Regions from separate parts of the Kitasatospora sp. NPDC088351 genome, predicted to be linked through region 2. Evidence: riboswitches for the same ligand, from Rfam matches in the RefSeq annotation. Region 2 holds a riboswitch; the other holds the start of a gene.

Region 1 (7,465 bases), on a different contig from region 2:
GCGCCCTAAAGGCCCTAAAGGCGCACTGTACCGGCTCACGCGCGGCGCCAAAGGTGTACGGGGGCAAGAGCGCTCCATGGCGACCGGTCTGCCATCCTCCCCTCCAGTCGCACCGGTGTCCGGGCGGGCGTATGCTGGTTCCGCTCATTCAATATGCGGCTGCTGGAGACGCCACAGTAATAAGCGATGAAGATGTCTTCGCATAAAGTGGCATTCGAGAATCAATCGCGGCACTCGTGAAAGCCGGCACCCTCGGATCCGTGGACTTGGTTGCCGTCGAGACGTCAGGGCAAGGGGATGAGATGCGATGAAGGGCGTCGTTTTTGATCTCTTCAATGAGGTGGTCTCGCAGAAGTACGGCCTGACCGCATGGGAAGACCTGATCAACGCTGCAGGTGTTGAGGGAGTGTATACGTCGCTCGGCAACTACCCGGATGCCGAGTTCCTGAAAATAGTTGCCGAAGCGGCGTCCATGTTCGGTATGTCAGAAGACGAAATTGTTCGCTGGCTGGGGCGCGAGGCGCTGCCGATCTTCGCCGAAAGATATCCCGTGTTCTTCGAAAGACACAGCTCGGCTCGAACCTTCCTGCTGACACTGAACGACATCATACATCCCGAAGTGAGGCGGCTCTATCCCGGTGCCGATGTGCCGAGTTTCAGATTCGATACGTCGTCCGATGATGTACTCATCATGAGCTACAGGTCGGAACGACAGCTGTGCTGGTTCGGCGAAGGACTTATCGAGGGTGCGGCCGTTCACTTCGGGGAGTCCGTTCAGATCAAGCAGCCCAGATGCACCGGGCGAGGGGACGAAGAATGCGTATTTGAAGTAAGGCTAGCGTCATAGGAGATTACGGTGGAGCGTGAGCGGAATATAGATCGGGAAGCAGCTCTGCTGGAAAGCCTACTGAACAAGGAACGCAAGGCGCGGCGGCAGGCCGAGCTGATATCAGAGGAAATGATTCGCAAGCTGCATGACGCAAAGAACCAGGAGCTCGAGAAGCAGCGGGGTCTGGAACTGCTGGAGTCGGTGGCTGCGGCATGCAACAACGCGCTCCAGGTGAGCGATCCACTGCTTGCCGCGGTAAAAGGAATATGCACCTTCACGGGGTGCCCGGCCGGTCATGCGCTGTCGTTCTCGCCGGACAGCGGCATGCTTGCCTCGTACTCGCGTTATTGGTGGGCGGACGATCCGGAACACCTGCGAGCGCTGCAGGCGAATGATGGGCTCATGGTCCCCCGGGGGCGTGGGCCGGCCGGACGCGCCCTGCTGTCCACCGAGGCGCTGACAGGCACCGTCGGCAGCGAGGACGAAGAAATAGATTACATCAAGTCCTGTCGTGAACTCGGAATCACCGAGTTCCTGACGCTTCCTGTTTTCTGTGAATCCGAAGTCATTTTTGTGCTTGAGTTCTTTGCCGCGCCGGGAAAAATCAGCCAGGACGAGATGCTCACGAAGCTGCTGATTCAGGTCGGCGCTCAGCTGTCACGCGTGGTTGAAAGGGCGAAGGCAGAGCGGGAGTTGCAGGACGCGCGCTCGGTCGCGGAGACCGCGGCCCGCAGCAAGAGCTCGTTCCTGGCCACCATGAGTCATGAGATCAGGACCCCGATGAACGCAGTCATCGGGATGACTGAATTGCTGCTGTCTACTGAACTGACGTCCGAACAGCGAAACTTTGTTGATATCATCAATTCCAGCGGGGAGGCCCTGCTTGGTATCATCAATGACGTTCTGGACTTCTCCAAGATAGAAGCCGGCGGGCTGGAGCTGGAGAGCCGGCCGTTCTCCCTGCGCGATATGATGGATTCCGCGGTCGGGGTGATTGCCACCCGTGCCGCAGAAAAATCGCTCGAACTTGCCTGCCTGGTTGAGCCTGACGTTCCGGACAGGCTGGTCGGCGACGGAATGCGCCTCCGGCAAGTACTGACCAACCTCCTCTCCAATGCGATTAAATTTACCGAGACCGGTGAAGTCGTAGTCTCGGTGAGAACCACTGAGGATGTCGACGGGGACGACCGGGCCACGCGGTTGCATTTTTCCGTTTCGGATACGGGTATAGGCATCCCTGAAGATCGCATGGATCGACTCTTCCGGGATTTCAGCCAGGTGGATTCGTCCACCACTCGCCGGTACGGGGGGACGGGCCTGGGGCTGGCGATCAGCAAGCGCCTCGTCGAGATGATGGATGGTTTCATGAAGGTGGAGAGCAAGAGCGGCGTCGGCTCTGTCTTCAGCTTCGAAATCAATCTGGAGGTCGCCGAAGGCAGTCTGCCGCCTGTCGCGGAAGAACCACTGCGACTGAAGCGCCTGCTCATTGTCGATGACAATGCGGTCAACCGCGAAGTGGTCAGGCGGCACGCTGATTCATGGAACATGGTGCCCTATGAAACGGCCTTCCCCGAAGATTCCCTCAGAATACTTGAGTCGGGCGATCCGTTTGATGTGGCAGTCATCGACATGATGATGCCGAAGATGGATGGCGTGGAGCTGGCCAGGAGGATCCACCGGATCCTGGGTCGTGAACGTCTGCCGCTCATACTGGCAACCTCACTGGTGACGTCCAGAGAACTGATCGACCGTGAAGAATTCTCCGCGGTCCTGACCAAGCCTATAAGGGCTTCGCAGCTGCATGATGCGCTTGTGACGGTCATCGTGGGCAAGCGGGAACCCGCCGGGGTGAGCCCTTCCCCGAGCAAGGGTACGTCTCCTGACGGCGCGTCTTCTGATCTGAAAATCCTGCTGGCCGAGGACAATGCGGTGAATCAGCAGATCGCTACGCTGATGTTGCGGAAACTCGGCCACACCGCCGAGATAGTCGACGACGGCAGTCAGGCCGTCGATGCCGTCCTCAATGATTGCTACGACGTCGTGCTGATGGACGTGCAGATGCCCGTCATGGACGGCCTCGAGGCGTCGCGGAAGATCAATCAAATGCTTGAGGCCGGCCGCCGTCCTTACATAATCGCGATGACGGCGAACGCGATGCAGGGCGACCGCGAAATCTGCCTTGCCGCGGGCATGGACGACTACATAGCGAAACCGATAAAGAGTGACCAGTTGGCTGAAGCGCTGAGCCGTGTGTCCGCACCCGGCGGCGAGCAGGACACCACCCCGCAGCCGGAGCACTCCGACACTTCGGTCAGCCGAGAGGTTCTGGAGCGTCTCTGTGACGACCTGGGCGGGGCTTCCTCGGTTGCTGAACTGGCCGAGCTGTTTGTGGAAGATGCGCCGAAACTGATATCCGCCATGTCGGGCAGTCAGCAGAACGACGAGGTGCGGCGGGCCGCTCACACGCTGAAGTCCAGCGCCAGGGCCCTGGGGGCTGACGTGCTGGCCGATATGGCAGCGGAGATCGAAGCACAAGCCCGCGCGGAAACCCTTGGGGAATTCAGTGTGAGTGCAATGAGTGACGAATTCCTTCGCGCGAAGAGTCAGCTCTTCGAGATTCTCACCGAACTGGAAAGCCACAGTCTCGGTTGACTCGCCTCGCTCAGAGGCCGCGGGCGAGGAAGAGGTCGCTGATGTGAAGCATGCCGATGCCGCCACCACGGGCATCGAGCAGCCGAGCGGTCTCGGCCAGGGCCCGGACGCGGGCACCGACCCGGCCCCGGTCCGACCGGGAACGAAGAGGATTCCGGCCACCGGAGGCGGGGCCAGGCCTGGAACACGCTCTTGCCCGGGCCGGGCGGGGCCTGTTCCATGGCGGCATGCCGCGAAGCGAGCTCGTTCTGATGACGGATCACAGCTCGACCGAGGGAAGCCGGGAGACTCTGGCCACCGCCGCGCGGATGCTCACCGGCCGGGCGCCCGTCCTGCTCGACGCGCGGCACTTCATGCGCGGCGGCACCGGCCGGATCGGCCCGGCCGCCGACGGCGGGCTCCGCCTGGAGGTGCCGGCCGAGGGCCTCGCCGTGACGGCGGACACCGTGCTGGTCTACGAGATACCGCCGCACAAGCGGCGCGCCTTCGAGGCCTGCCAGCAGCGGCTCCGCGCGTACGGCGCCCGTTCGCTCGGCACCGACACGGACGGCTGGCGGGCGGCCACCGAGAAGGACCGGACCGTCGAGCGCTTCAGCCGGGACGGCATCGCGCACATGCCCACCATCGCGCTCTCCCGGCCGACCCCCGAGGCCGCCGTCGATGCCTTCGACCGCCTCGGCGGCGACGTCTGGGCCCGGCCGACCGTCGGAATGGGCGGCAACGATGTCTTCCACGTCACCACCCGCGACCAGCTCACCGCCGCCGCGGACCACTACGTGGCCTCGGGCGCCGACTGGCTGATCGCCCGCGACGCCGGGAACTTCAACGCCGACGGCCGGCGCCACCAGTACCGGGTGGTGGTGCTCGGCGGGCGCGTCGTCCGCGCGGTCGAGCACGTCCAGCCGGATCCGGACGCGCCCTGCAACGAGATCCAGGGCGCCGTCTCGAAGCTGCTGGAGGACGGCGAACTGCCTGCGGGTCTGGCCGAGTTGGCCGTCTCCGCGACCAAGTCCCTGGGCCTGCCGCTCGGCGGTGTCGACCTCGGCGCGGAGAACGGCGGCGTCGTCTTCGAGGTCAACGTCCACCCGGTGTTCGGCAGCGTCGGGGGCCTGGAGACGGTCGCCCTGCCGTACACCGCCGCCCACCTCGCACTGGGCTGAGCCGAAGCGGCGGCCCGGGCCCGTCGGGACCCCGGTGGAGGCCTCGGCGGAGGCCCTGGTCAAGGGCGCGGTCGCGCGGGTACTAGACTTGGCACAGTTGTGAAGGCACCTCGTTCGGTGAGGCGTCGCCACGGACACAGGCCACTGACCCCACGACGTCGAGAGACGCCCAGGTTCAGGACAGGTCTCCCCGGCCTAAGGGGTGATCCCAAGTGGCTGCACCCCCGGGTGCTACGCCGTGGCGTGCCAAAGCTCTGACGAGATCAGGGGTGCCCCGCCCGTCCCGCGGCCAGGTGTGCCCGCGGCGCGCGGTGTGGATCTCCCTGATGGCCCCGGTAACGGCGACCCGAGTACGGGCGCCCCGACGGCGAGGAGGTGAGACCTGTGGAGAGCAGTAGTCCGGGCCGAAGTCGGCCCCGCCCCAGGACGTCCCCCTCTTCTCCTGGCACCCGGCACTTCTCCTCCCGTACCGCTCCCGCACCCCGCCGCCGTACCGCCCGCCGCTGACAGCGGCGGCTCCGGCCGCGTGGTCCGGGCGCCGTGCGCGGTGGAGGACGGCCGGGCGCCTCCCGCCCCCGCCCCGCCCGACCCCGCGGCCCCCGGCCTCGGCAGCGGCGGACACCGACCCGTGGAGGTACCCCGCCATGTCCGACTGGCGTGTGCGCGCCGTGCGCGCGAGCAAGCGTCCGTTCTCCCGTTCCGTCACCACGCCGCGCGGCGGCGACGCGCAGCCGGCGCCCGAGCACTCGATGGACCCGAGGCCCGACCAGCCCGCGGAGCCCGTCACGCTGGAGCGCTCCGTCGTGGACGCGGCCGTCTACCGGGGCGGGCACCGGGTCGAGGAACCCGCCAGCCTGGCCGACATCTACCGCCAGCTGCCCGGCAAGCCCGGCACGATGGCCTGGATCGGCCTGTTCCGGCCCGCCGAGGCGCAGCTGCTGGAGGCCGCCGAGCGGTTCAACCTGCACGAGCTGGCGGTCGAGGACGCGATCGTCGCCCACCAGCGGCCGAAGCTGGAGCGCTACGGCGACACGCTCTTCGTCGTGCTGCGCGCCGCCCGCTACCTGGACGACGTGGAGGAGGTCGACTTCGGCGAGATCCACCTCTTCGTCGGCCCCGACTTCGTCCTCACCGTGCGCCACTCGCAGGCCCCGGACCTCTCCGCGGTGCGCAGCCGCCTGGAGGCCGACCCGGAGCTGCTCGCGCTCGGCCCCGAGGCGGTGCTGTACGCGGTGCTGGACGCGGTCGTCGACGGGTACGCGCCGGTGATCGCCGGGTTGCAGCACGACATCGACGAGATCGAGACCGAGGTGTTCGGCGGTGACCCGCAGGTGTCCCGCCGCATCTACGAACTCTCCCGCGAGGTGATCGAGTTCCAGCGGGCCACCCGTCCGCTGCTGGAGATCATGAAGAGCCTGGAGGCGGGCTTCGGCAAGTACGGCACCGACGACGAGCTCCAGCGCTACCTGCGGGACGTGGCCGACCACGCCACGTACGCCGCCGAGCGGGTGGACGGCTTCCGGCAGATGCTGCAGAACATCCTGACCGTCAACGCGACCCTGGTCTCGCAGCGGCAGAACGAGGAGATGAAGCAACTCGCCGAGGCCGGGCACGTGCAGAACGACGAGATCAAGAAGATCTCCTCCTGGGCGGCCATCCTCTTCGCGCCGACCCTGATCGGCACCGTCTACGGCATGAACTTCGAGCTCATGCCGGAGCTCAAGTGGGCGTTCGGGTACCCGTTCGCGATCGGGCTGATGGCGCTCGTCTGCACCGGCCTCTACCTGGTGTTCAAGCGCCGCAACTGGCTCTGAGTGCCGCGGCTCGCCCGTGACCCGCCTTGAGCGGCACGACGTTCGGACAGGGCGTCAGGGTTCCGTCAGGGCGGGCCGGCGGGGCTTGCCCCCCGCCCGCGCCGGCGGCTTGGATGAAGGGCATGAACCGCCCGGCACACCACCACGACCGCCCGCCGCATCCGCGGCCGCCGGTCGTCGCTGCCGAGGCCGTCATCGCCGTGCGCTGAACCGCGCCTCCCCGCCGGACGGCACGGCCCGCGCCGCCCCCTGCCCCGTCGCCGCGGGGCAGGGGGCGGACGCCTTCTCGTACCTTCGTCCCGCACCCCGGCCGGGCGGCTGAAGGAGGCGGTCACCCTCGGCACCGGCCTGGCGATCGGCGTCCGGCCGCGGCTGCGGGAGTACCGGTAGCGGGCTGGTCCGCCGCACTTGTCAGTGGGCCGCCGTAGGGTCGTTCGGGTGCCGAAGAACGGCGACGGACGGCCGCGCGGTTCCACGTGCGGCCGGTCCGGACGGATCGTCAGGGCGTATCGCGATGAAGCAGACGGCGAAGCGGGCGCTGGTCGGTGCGGCCGGGGCGTTGGGCGCGGTGCTGCTCCTCGCCGGGCCATCCGGTGGGGTCTGACGGCCACCCAGGAGGACTGACCGGGCGGCCCCTGCGGCCGGACCACGTGGCGGCACTCCGCTGACGTGGAGCGGTCCGGGACCGGCGGGTGCCCGGCCGCGCGCCGGGGCGGTGTGCACCGACCGGGGGCTCAGTCGTCCGTGTCGGCGGCGGGGCCTTCGTCGGCGCGCTGGTCCTCGGTGCGTCCGGTACGCCAGTAGCCCATGAAGCAGACGGCGCGGCGGTCGATTCCGCGTTCGCCGACGAGGTGGCGGCGCAGCTCCCGGACGGCGGCGGCCTCGCCGGCAACATGTGCGGGGTGACCGCTGTGGTGCGGACGATCAGGAGCGGGAGGGTGCGGACGCGGGGGTGGTGGCGGTGGACAAGGCCGGCTCCTTTCAACGGGCGGGCAGGCGAACGGGTGAAG
Region 2 (7,465 bases):
CGGCCCGGCAACGCCGCGAACAGCCGCTGGGCGGGCGGCTACGAGAGCCGGGCCGACGTCACCGTCTCCTGGACGTACCCCGACGGGCAGCAGCACACCGGCCGGGCCGAGGCGCCCCGCTCCGCCACCGCCGGGTCCACCGTCACCGTCTGGGTGGACGACGACGGCGGACGGGCCGACCCCCCGGCCACCCGGGTCGGCGTCGCGGTCGAGGCGGTCTGCACCGGCCTCTCCGGCTTCGCCGCCCTCGCCGCCGCGCTCGGCGGCGGCCTCGCACTGCGGCTGCGCGCCCTCGACCGGCGGGCCGACCAGGAGTGGCAGCGGTCCTGGGCCCGCCTGGAACCGCTCTGGAGCGGCCGCGGCAGCCGCAGCCCGGGCGGCCCTCAGGAGGGCTGAGCTGCGCCCATGGCCGATTCACCCGCAGCCGCGAGCCGCCGCCCCACCCTTGAGCTGCCGGCCGAACTCGTCGACTGGGTCAGGGCGTTCGCGGAGATCTCGCACCGCACGGTGGAGCAGGTCGTCGAGGTCACGTCACCGTCGAACGGTGACACCGGCCGCACGGCCAAACGCCGCCGGCACTCGCAGTACGGGGCGCCCGTGTACCTGCTGGTGGACCGCCAGGAACGCGATTGCACGCTGTTCTCCCAGCCCGGGAAGCTCGGCTACACGCACGTGGAGGGGCCGCACCCGTTCGGGACTCCCGTGCACCTGCCGGAGCCCTTCGGCCTCAGCCTCGACACCGGCGGGTTCTGACGGCGTCCGACCGTCGGACACGTCTCAGGGCTTGTCCCCGGCGCCCCCCGGGCGGGTCCAGGCCGGGGTGGGCCCGCCGGGGGCGGGGGTGGCGGCACGGTGGGTGGCGGCGGCGACCGCGATCAGCAGGGCGAGTGCCACGGCCAGCGCGGTGGTGACGGTGGCGTGGAACACCAGCAGGGCGCCGAGCAGGGCGCCGGCGAACATCCAGACGGCCGAGGCGAGACGGCGGGCGCCCGCGCGGTCGGCGGCCAGGCCGGTCAGGGTCATGGTCAGCACGGTGGTGGTGAGGTCGGGGACCTTGAGGAAGCGCACGACGGCGTTCTGCAGGCCCATCGCGAAGCCGAGCAGGCCGATCAGGCCGTACCGGGCCGCGTCGGTGGTGTGGCCGGCCACGGCCGCCAGGGCGGTGCTGCCCGCCAGCAGGACCGCCTGGATCACGGCCGAGGCGACGAGCAGCCTTCCCCGGTGACCGGGCAGCCGCTCGCAGAGCCGGCCACCGGCGAACGCGCCCACCAGGAAGGCCGCCAGGGCGGCCAGCGAGGCGGTGGCGGAGAGCCCGGCCGCGCCGGCCAGGGCGAAGCCGAGGAAGACCACGTTCCCGGTCATGTTGGCGACGAAGACATGGCCGAGTTCGAGGTAACTGACCGCGTCCACCAGCCCGGTGACGACGGTGAGCACCAGCAGCATCGGTACCAGCGGGCCGTGGCGGCGGTCGGTCTTCACCCTGTGTCCTCCAGTGGTGCGCTTCGATGATCGCGGGTACTCCGTTCTACGCCCGTCGGCCCGGGATCCCGGTCAGGCGAGCACCGGGCGGGCCCGCAGGTCGGTCGGGGCGAGCCCGGAGGCTCGGCGGCTCAGTGGTTGAGCGCGACCTGGACGATCTTGACGACGACCAGGACCATCGCGACCAGCAGGTAGCCGCGCAGCGCGCCCATGCCGATCCTGTAGGCGGTGGAGACCGTGGGCCGGGCGAGGGTCTCCAGCGGCGGCATCCGCCAGTTCTCCCGCCCGGTGCGGTCGATGCGGTCCTTCTCGGTGCCGGTGCGCCTGCGGACGAAGGAGTACCCGGCGGCCGACACCCCGAGGACGCCGCAGACCGCCATGACGGTGAGGATGGTGTCGGCGCTGATGTCCGGGAAGAGCACGGCCGCGGTCAGGACCACCGAGAGGGTGACCAGGACGCCGACCACCGCCGCCGTGAAGGCGTTGGTCCGGGGCCCGTTGACCCAGGGGCCGAGGACGTCCTTGTCGTTGCAGAGCAGCAGCAGGAAGACCGAGGCGGACGGCAGCAGCACGCCGGCCAGGGTCTGGACGCCCTCGGTGAGCAGACCGAGCGGGGAGCCGGGGATCAGCACGATGGTGGCGGCCACCGTCACCAGGCCCGCGTAGACGGCGTAGAAGCCCTTGGCCCCGCCCACGCCCCGGTGCAGCGAGTGCTTCACGCCGAGCACGTCGCCGACCGCGTACGCGGTGGAGAGCGAGACCGCGAAGGCCCCGATGATCGAGGCGTCCAGCAGCGCGATCGCGAAGAGCACCCCGGCGAGTTCGCCCGCCTTCGCGGCCAGGCCGTGCGCGATGCCCGCCGCGTCGGTGAACTGCCCGAAGCCGTCGGTGCCCGCGAAGGCCGCGGCGGTGAAGCCCGTCATCGCGGCGGCGCCGACGACCACGACGACGATGCCGATCCACAGGTCGACCTTCTCGTAGGCCATGAAGCGCGGGGTGATCCGCTTGTCGATGACGTACGACTGCTGGAAGAACAGCTGCCAGGGGGCCACCGTGGTCCCGACGATGCCGATGATCAGCAACATCACGGTGGACAACTGCCCGGCGCCGCCCGGCAGGTTCGGCACGACGAGGTCACGGGCCATCCGCGTCGCCGACGGGTGGATCAGGAAGTAGACCGGTACCAGCAGCAGCGAGCCTGCGCACAGGGCGATGGCGATCCGCTCGAAGCGCCGGAACGAGCCGGTGAACGCGGAGGCGATGATGACCGCGGCGGCCAGCACGACGGCCAGGGCCTTGGGCAGTCCGAGGTAGCCGGCCGCGAGCGTGATGCCGATGAACTCGGTGACCAGCGTCAGCGCGTTCAGCAGCAGCAGGTCGATCACCGAGAAGGCGCCCCAGAACCTGCCGAACCGTTCCAGGATCAGCCGGGCGTGGCCCACCCCGGTGACGGCGCCCAGGCGGAGCACCATCTCCTGGTTGACGTAGAGGACGGGGACGAGCAGCAGCAGCGTCCACAGCAGGTGGGTGCCGTAGTTCTGGCCGGCCTGACCGTAGGTGGCGAAGGCGCCGGCGTCGTTGTCGCCGACCATCACGATCAGGCCGGGACCAATGACCGCGAGCAGCGTCCTGAGCCGGGCGGAGAGCCCGTGGCGCGGGGTGTCGTCGTCGAGGCGGATGGTGCCGAGGGCGCCCTTGATGTCGCCCAGGTGGGCGTCGTCCAGTACGGCCGCACGCGGCGTGGGAACCTCGGGGTCGAGCATCACGTTCGTCATGACGTGCCTCCCTGACCCCTTCTCTGCGAGGGGGCCGGTCGGGGGCGCGCAGCAGCGATCCCCCCTGCGGGCGCACGGCACCGCGGCCCGCGGCGGCAAAGGGCCGGGCGGGCATGGCGGCGCGCCGGACGCGCGTCACGGCCGGGCCGGGGGCGGCGGGACATGACGGTGCGTCAGGAGTGCGCGCGGGGGAGGTTGTTACCGCGTGCCGGGGGTGAGCGAAAGCAGGCGGGGGCCGGGGCGACTGTGGCCCGGACTACTACCGTCCATGTCTCTCGCCTCCTCCCGGCCGGCGACGCACCACGGGTGCGCCGGATCGACACGGCAAGGAGCGGGCCGACCCGCCGGGCCGGCACACCCCTACTCGTCAGAGCTTTGGCACTTCACGGCGTAATCCCCTTGGCGGGGAAGCCACTTGGGATCAACCCTTAAGTCGGGAGGATCTGTCCTGAACCTGGGCGTCTCTCGACGTCGTCGGGTCAGTGGCCTGTGTCCGTGAAGACGCCTCACCGAACGAGGTGCCTTCTTCGTCTTCTGTCAAACCTTGAGAAGCATAGCCCCTCCGCCGAACGGGTCTCTACAGCTTTGTAGAAGCTTGACCGGGACCTGGGCGAAAGCGGGTGGAACGGGGCCCGCTCCCGGCCCGGGGGTGTCCGGGGCGGGAGCGGGCGGCGCGGGCGGCAGGCCTCAGAGGGCGAGCGCGGGGCGGTGGTGGTCGAGCCAGAGCGCGAGGTCCACCACCCGCTCCAGCCGCAGCCGGTGGCCCCACTCCAACTGGTCGGCCGGGGTGTCGAGGCTGGCCTTGATGACGGTCTCGTCGGCGATGTCGCGGACGTGCGGCGCGTCGAGCGCCTCCCGGGCGAGCCGCTGAAGGCCGCTGTTGTAGTCGGCGTGGTGGGTCGCCGGGTAGTGGTTCTTGGGCCGCCACAGCACCGAGTCGGGGGCCAGGCCCTGACCGGTGGCGCGCAGCAGGCTCTTCTCCCGGCCGTCGTAACTCTTCATCGACCAGGGGGCGTTGAAGGCGTACTCGACCAGCCGGTGGTCGCAGTAGGGGACGCGGACCTCCAGCCCCTGGGCCATCGAGAGGCGGTCCTTGCGGTGCAGCAGCTGGCGCAGCCAGCGGGTCAGCGAGAGGTGCTGCATCTCGCGCTGGCGGTGCTCGGCGGCGCTCTCGCCGTCCAGGTGCGGGACGGCGGCCAGCGAGGTGCGGTAGGTGTCGTCGCGGAACTCGCCGATCCGCAGGTGGGCGGCGAGGTCGGGGTTGATCGGCATGGCGGCCTCGTCGCCGGTGACCAGCAGCCACGGGAAGGTCTGCGCGGCGAGCGCCTTGGGGTTGTGGAACCACGGGTAGCCGCCGAACACCTCGTCCGCGGCCTCGCCGGAGAGGGCGACGGTGGAGTGCTTGCGGATCTCGCCGAACAGCAGGTAGAGCGAGGTGTCCATGTCGCCGACGCCGATCGGCGAGTCACGGGAGACGACCACGGCCCGGCGGTTCTCGATGTCGAGCAGGGTGCGCGGGTCGAGGACCACGGTGGAGTGGTCGCTGCCGATGAAGGCGCCGGCCTCGGCGGCGTAAGGGGTGTCGTGGCCGGTGCGCAGCACGTCGCCGGTGAACTGCTCGGCCTGGTCGCTGTAGTCGACGGCGTAGGAGCGCAGCTTGGCCTGCGGGCCTTCGGACAGCCGGAGTTCGTCGGCGACGAGCGCGGTGACGACGGTGGAGTCGAGGCCGCCGGAGAGCAGGCTGCAGAGCGGGACGTCCGCCTCCAGCTGGGCGCGGGCGGCGCGGTTGACCAGCGAGCGCACCCGCTCGACGGTGGTGTCCAGGTCGTCGGCGTGCGGGCGGGCCTGGAGCTCCCAGTAGCGGCGCTCGCGGATGCCGTCCCGGTCGAGTACGAGCAGGCCGCCGGGGTGCACCTCGCGGACGCCGGCCCAGACCGTGGGCCCGGTGTTGAACAGCAGGCTGTAGGCCTCGCGCAGGCCGTCCGCGTCGACGGCGGGGGTGACCTCGGGGTGGGCGAACAGGGCCTTGGGCTCGGAGCCGAAGGCGAGTCCGCCGCCGACGGCGGTCCAGAACAGCGGCTTGACGCCGAGCCGGTCGCGGACCAGCAGCAGCCGCTCGGCGCGCTCGTCCCAGATCGCGAAGGCGTACATGCCCTCCAGCCGGTCGACCAGGGCGTCGCCCCACTCCTGGTAGGCGCGCAGCACCACCTCGGTGTCACTGCGGGTCTCGAACCGGTGTCCCCTGGCGCGGAGTTCGGCGCGGAGCTGGTGGTGATTGTAGACCTCGCCGCTGTAGGTCAGCACCACGCCCGGGTTTTCCTGGCGGTCGGCCATGGGCTGGGCGCCGCCGTCGATGTCGATGACGGCGAGGCGGCGGTGACCGAGCGCGGCGTGGGCACCGAGCCAGATCCCGCCGGCGTCGGGCCCGCGCAGGGCCATGGTCGCGGTCATCGCCTCGATGACGGGGGCGCTGTGGCGGACGTCCTGATGAAAGGACACCCAGCCGGTGATTCCGCACATGCGCGTGCACTCCTTGTGGCGGACAGAGTCGGACGGAGCAGGTGGAGCGGGTGGGACAGGCGGGGCGGGTGGGTCGGACGGGCCGTCGCCCGGCGGCGCCCGGTCCACCAGTCGGGCGGTGGTCACCTGCGGTTCCAGCGGAATCGGACACATTTTCTGCCACCCCGATGGCACGAGCAGTCGTCGCCCTGCATATATAGTTCACCTGCATATGCAGCCGAACAGCTCAATGAGGGGGAAAGTGTGTCCCGCACCGATCCGATCAGGACCGCCGGCCAGGCCGTCCTGCGTCTGCAGAACGTCACCCGGGTCCACGGGCAGGGCGCGTCCGAAGTGCACGCGCTGCGCGGGGTCGAACTCACCGTGCACGCCGGAGAGTTCGTCGCCGTGATGGGCCCGTCCGGGTCCGGCAAGTCCACCCTGCTGACCCTGGCGGGCGGCCTGGACGCCCCGAGCGCCGGCCAGGTGCTCGTCGAGGGCTCCCCGCTCGGCGGGCTCAGCCGGGGGCGGCTCTCCGCCGTCCGGCGCCGCTCGATCGGCTACGTCTTCCAGGACTACAACCTGATCCCGGCCCTCACCGCCGCCGAGAACATCTCGCTGCCGCGCGAACTGGACGGTGTCTCCGGTCGCGCCGCCCGCCGCGAGGCCCTCGCCGCCCTGGAGGAGATGGGCATCCCGGAGCTCGCCGACCGCTTCCCCGACGACATGTCCGGCGGCCAGCAGCAGCGCGTCGCCATCGCCCGCGCACTGATCGGCGAACGCCGGCTGCTGCTGGCCGACGAGCCCACCGGCGCGCTCGACTCCGCCACCGGCGAGTCCGTCCTCGCCGTCCTGCGGGCCCGCTGCGACGCCGGGGCCGCCGCCATGATGGTCACCCATGAACCGGCCCACGCCGGCTGGGCCGACCGCGTCGTCCTCCTGCGCGACGGACGGATCGTCGAGGAGCGCACCCGCCGCCCCGACGGGACGCTCCGCGACCTCGGCGCCGACCACCCGGAGGTGGCCCGGTGAAGCTCAGCGCCTGGCGGGTCGCCCTGCGCATCGCCCGCCGCGACGCCCTGCGCGCCAAGGGCCGCAGCGCCCTCGTCGTCGCCATGGTCGCCCTGCCCGTCCTCGGCGTCACCGGCGCCGACATCGTCCACCGCAGCGGACAGCTCACCCCGGCCGAGCGCGTCGAGCGGGTGATGGGCGGCTCCGACGCCCTGATCAGCGCCCTCGCCCCGGGCCGCACCGCCGAGCAGGCCCCGTTCGCCGACGACGGCACCCTCACCCGCACCGCCACCCCCGGGAAGCCCGCCACGCCCGAGGAGACCAAGGGCGCGGCCGTCGAACCCGCCACGCTGGTGGCCTCGTTGCTGCCCCAGGGCAGCGTCCTCACGGCGGCCCGGCCGGGCCCCGAGGCCAGCGCCGGCTCCCGCGAGGGCCTGCTCCGCACCGACACCGCCGAGGCCGACCTCACCGACCCGGTCTGGGCCGGGCGGCTCGATGTGGTCGACGGCCGCGCCCCCGGCGCCCCGCACGAGGCGGCCGCCACCCGGGCCTTCCTCGAACGGTCCGGGCTGCGGCTCGGCGGGACGACCGCGGTCAAGGGGCTGGACCGCACCCCCTTCACCATCACCGGCGTGGTCGAACACCCGGGCGACCTCAGGAAGGTCGAACTCGTCGCCCGCCCCGGGGAGCTGATCGCCCCG

The links. Region 2 has a riboswitch for magnesium ahead of AB0P06_RS04795 (NRAMP family divalent metal transporter). Riboswitches for the same ligand answer to the same signal wherever they lie in the genome.
Region 1: another riboswitch for magnesium. It lies ahead of AB0P06_RS14780 (magnesium and cobalt transport protein CorA); the one in region 2 lies ahead of AB0P06_RS04795 (NRAMP family divalent metal transporter).

What each region holds. Positions count from the first base shown of each region.
Region 1 is NZ_JBFBIL010000016.1:74,037-81,501, reverse strand. It holds gene AB0P06_RS14795 (heme NO-binding domain-containing protein) at 308-847, shown strand; gene AB0P06_RS14790 (response regulator) at 857-3,481, shown strand; gene AB0P06_RS14785 (alpha-L-glutamate ligase) at 3,733-4,641, shown strand; M-box (ykoK) riboswitch at 4,744-4,914, shown strand; gene AB0P06_RS14780 (magnesium and cobalt transport protein CorA) at 5,286-6,455, shown strand; partial or broken gene AB0P06_RS14775 (SIP domain-containing protein) at 7,190-7,366, opposite strand.
Region 2 is NZ_JBFBIL010000004.1:150,224-157,688, forward strand. It holds gene AB0P06_RS04780 (hypothetical protein) at 1-396, shown strand, start outside; partial or broken gene AB0P06_RS04785 (Uma2 family endonuclease) at 502-753, shown strand; gene AB0P06_RS04790 (YoaK family protein) at 778-1,443, opposite strand; gene AB0P06_RS04795 (NRAMP family divalent metal transporter) at 1,611-3,254, opposite strand; M-box (ykoK) riboswitch at 3,606-3,779, opposite strand; gene asnB (asparagine synthase (glutamine-hydrolyzing)) at 3,942-5,774, opposite strand; gene AB0P06_RS04805 (ABC transporter ATP-binding protein) at 6,018-6,785, shown strand; gene AB0P06_RS04810 (FtsX-like permease family protein) at 6,782-7,465, shown strand, end outside.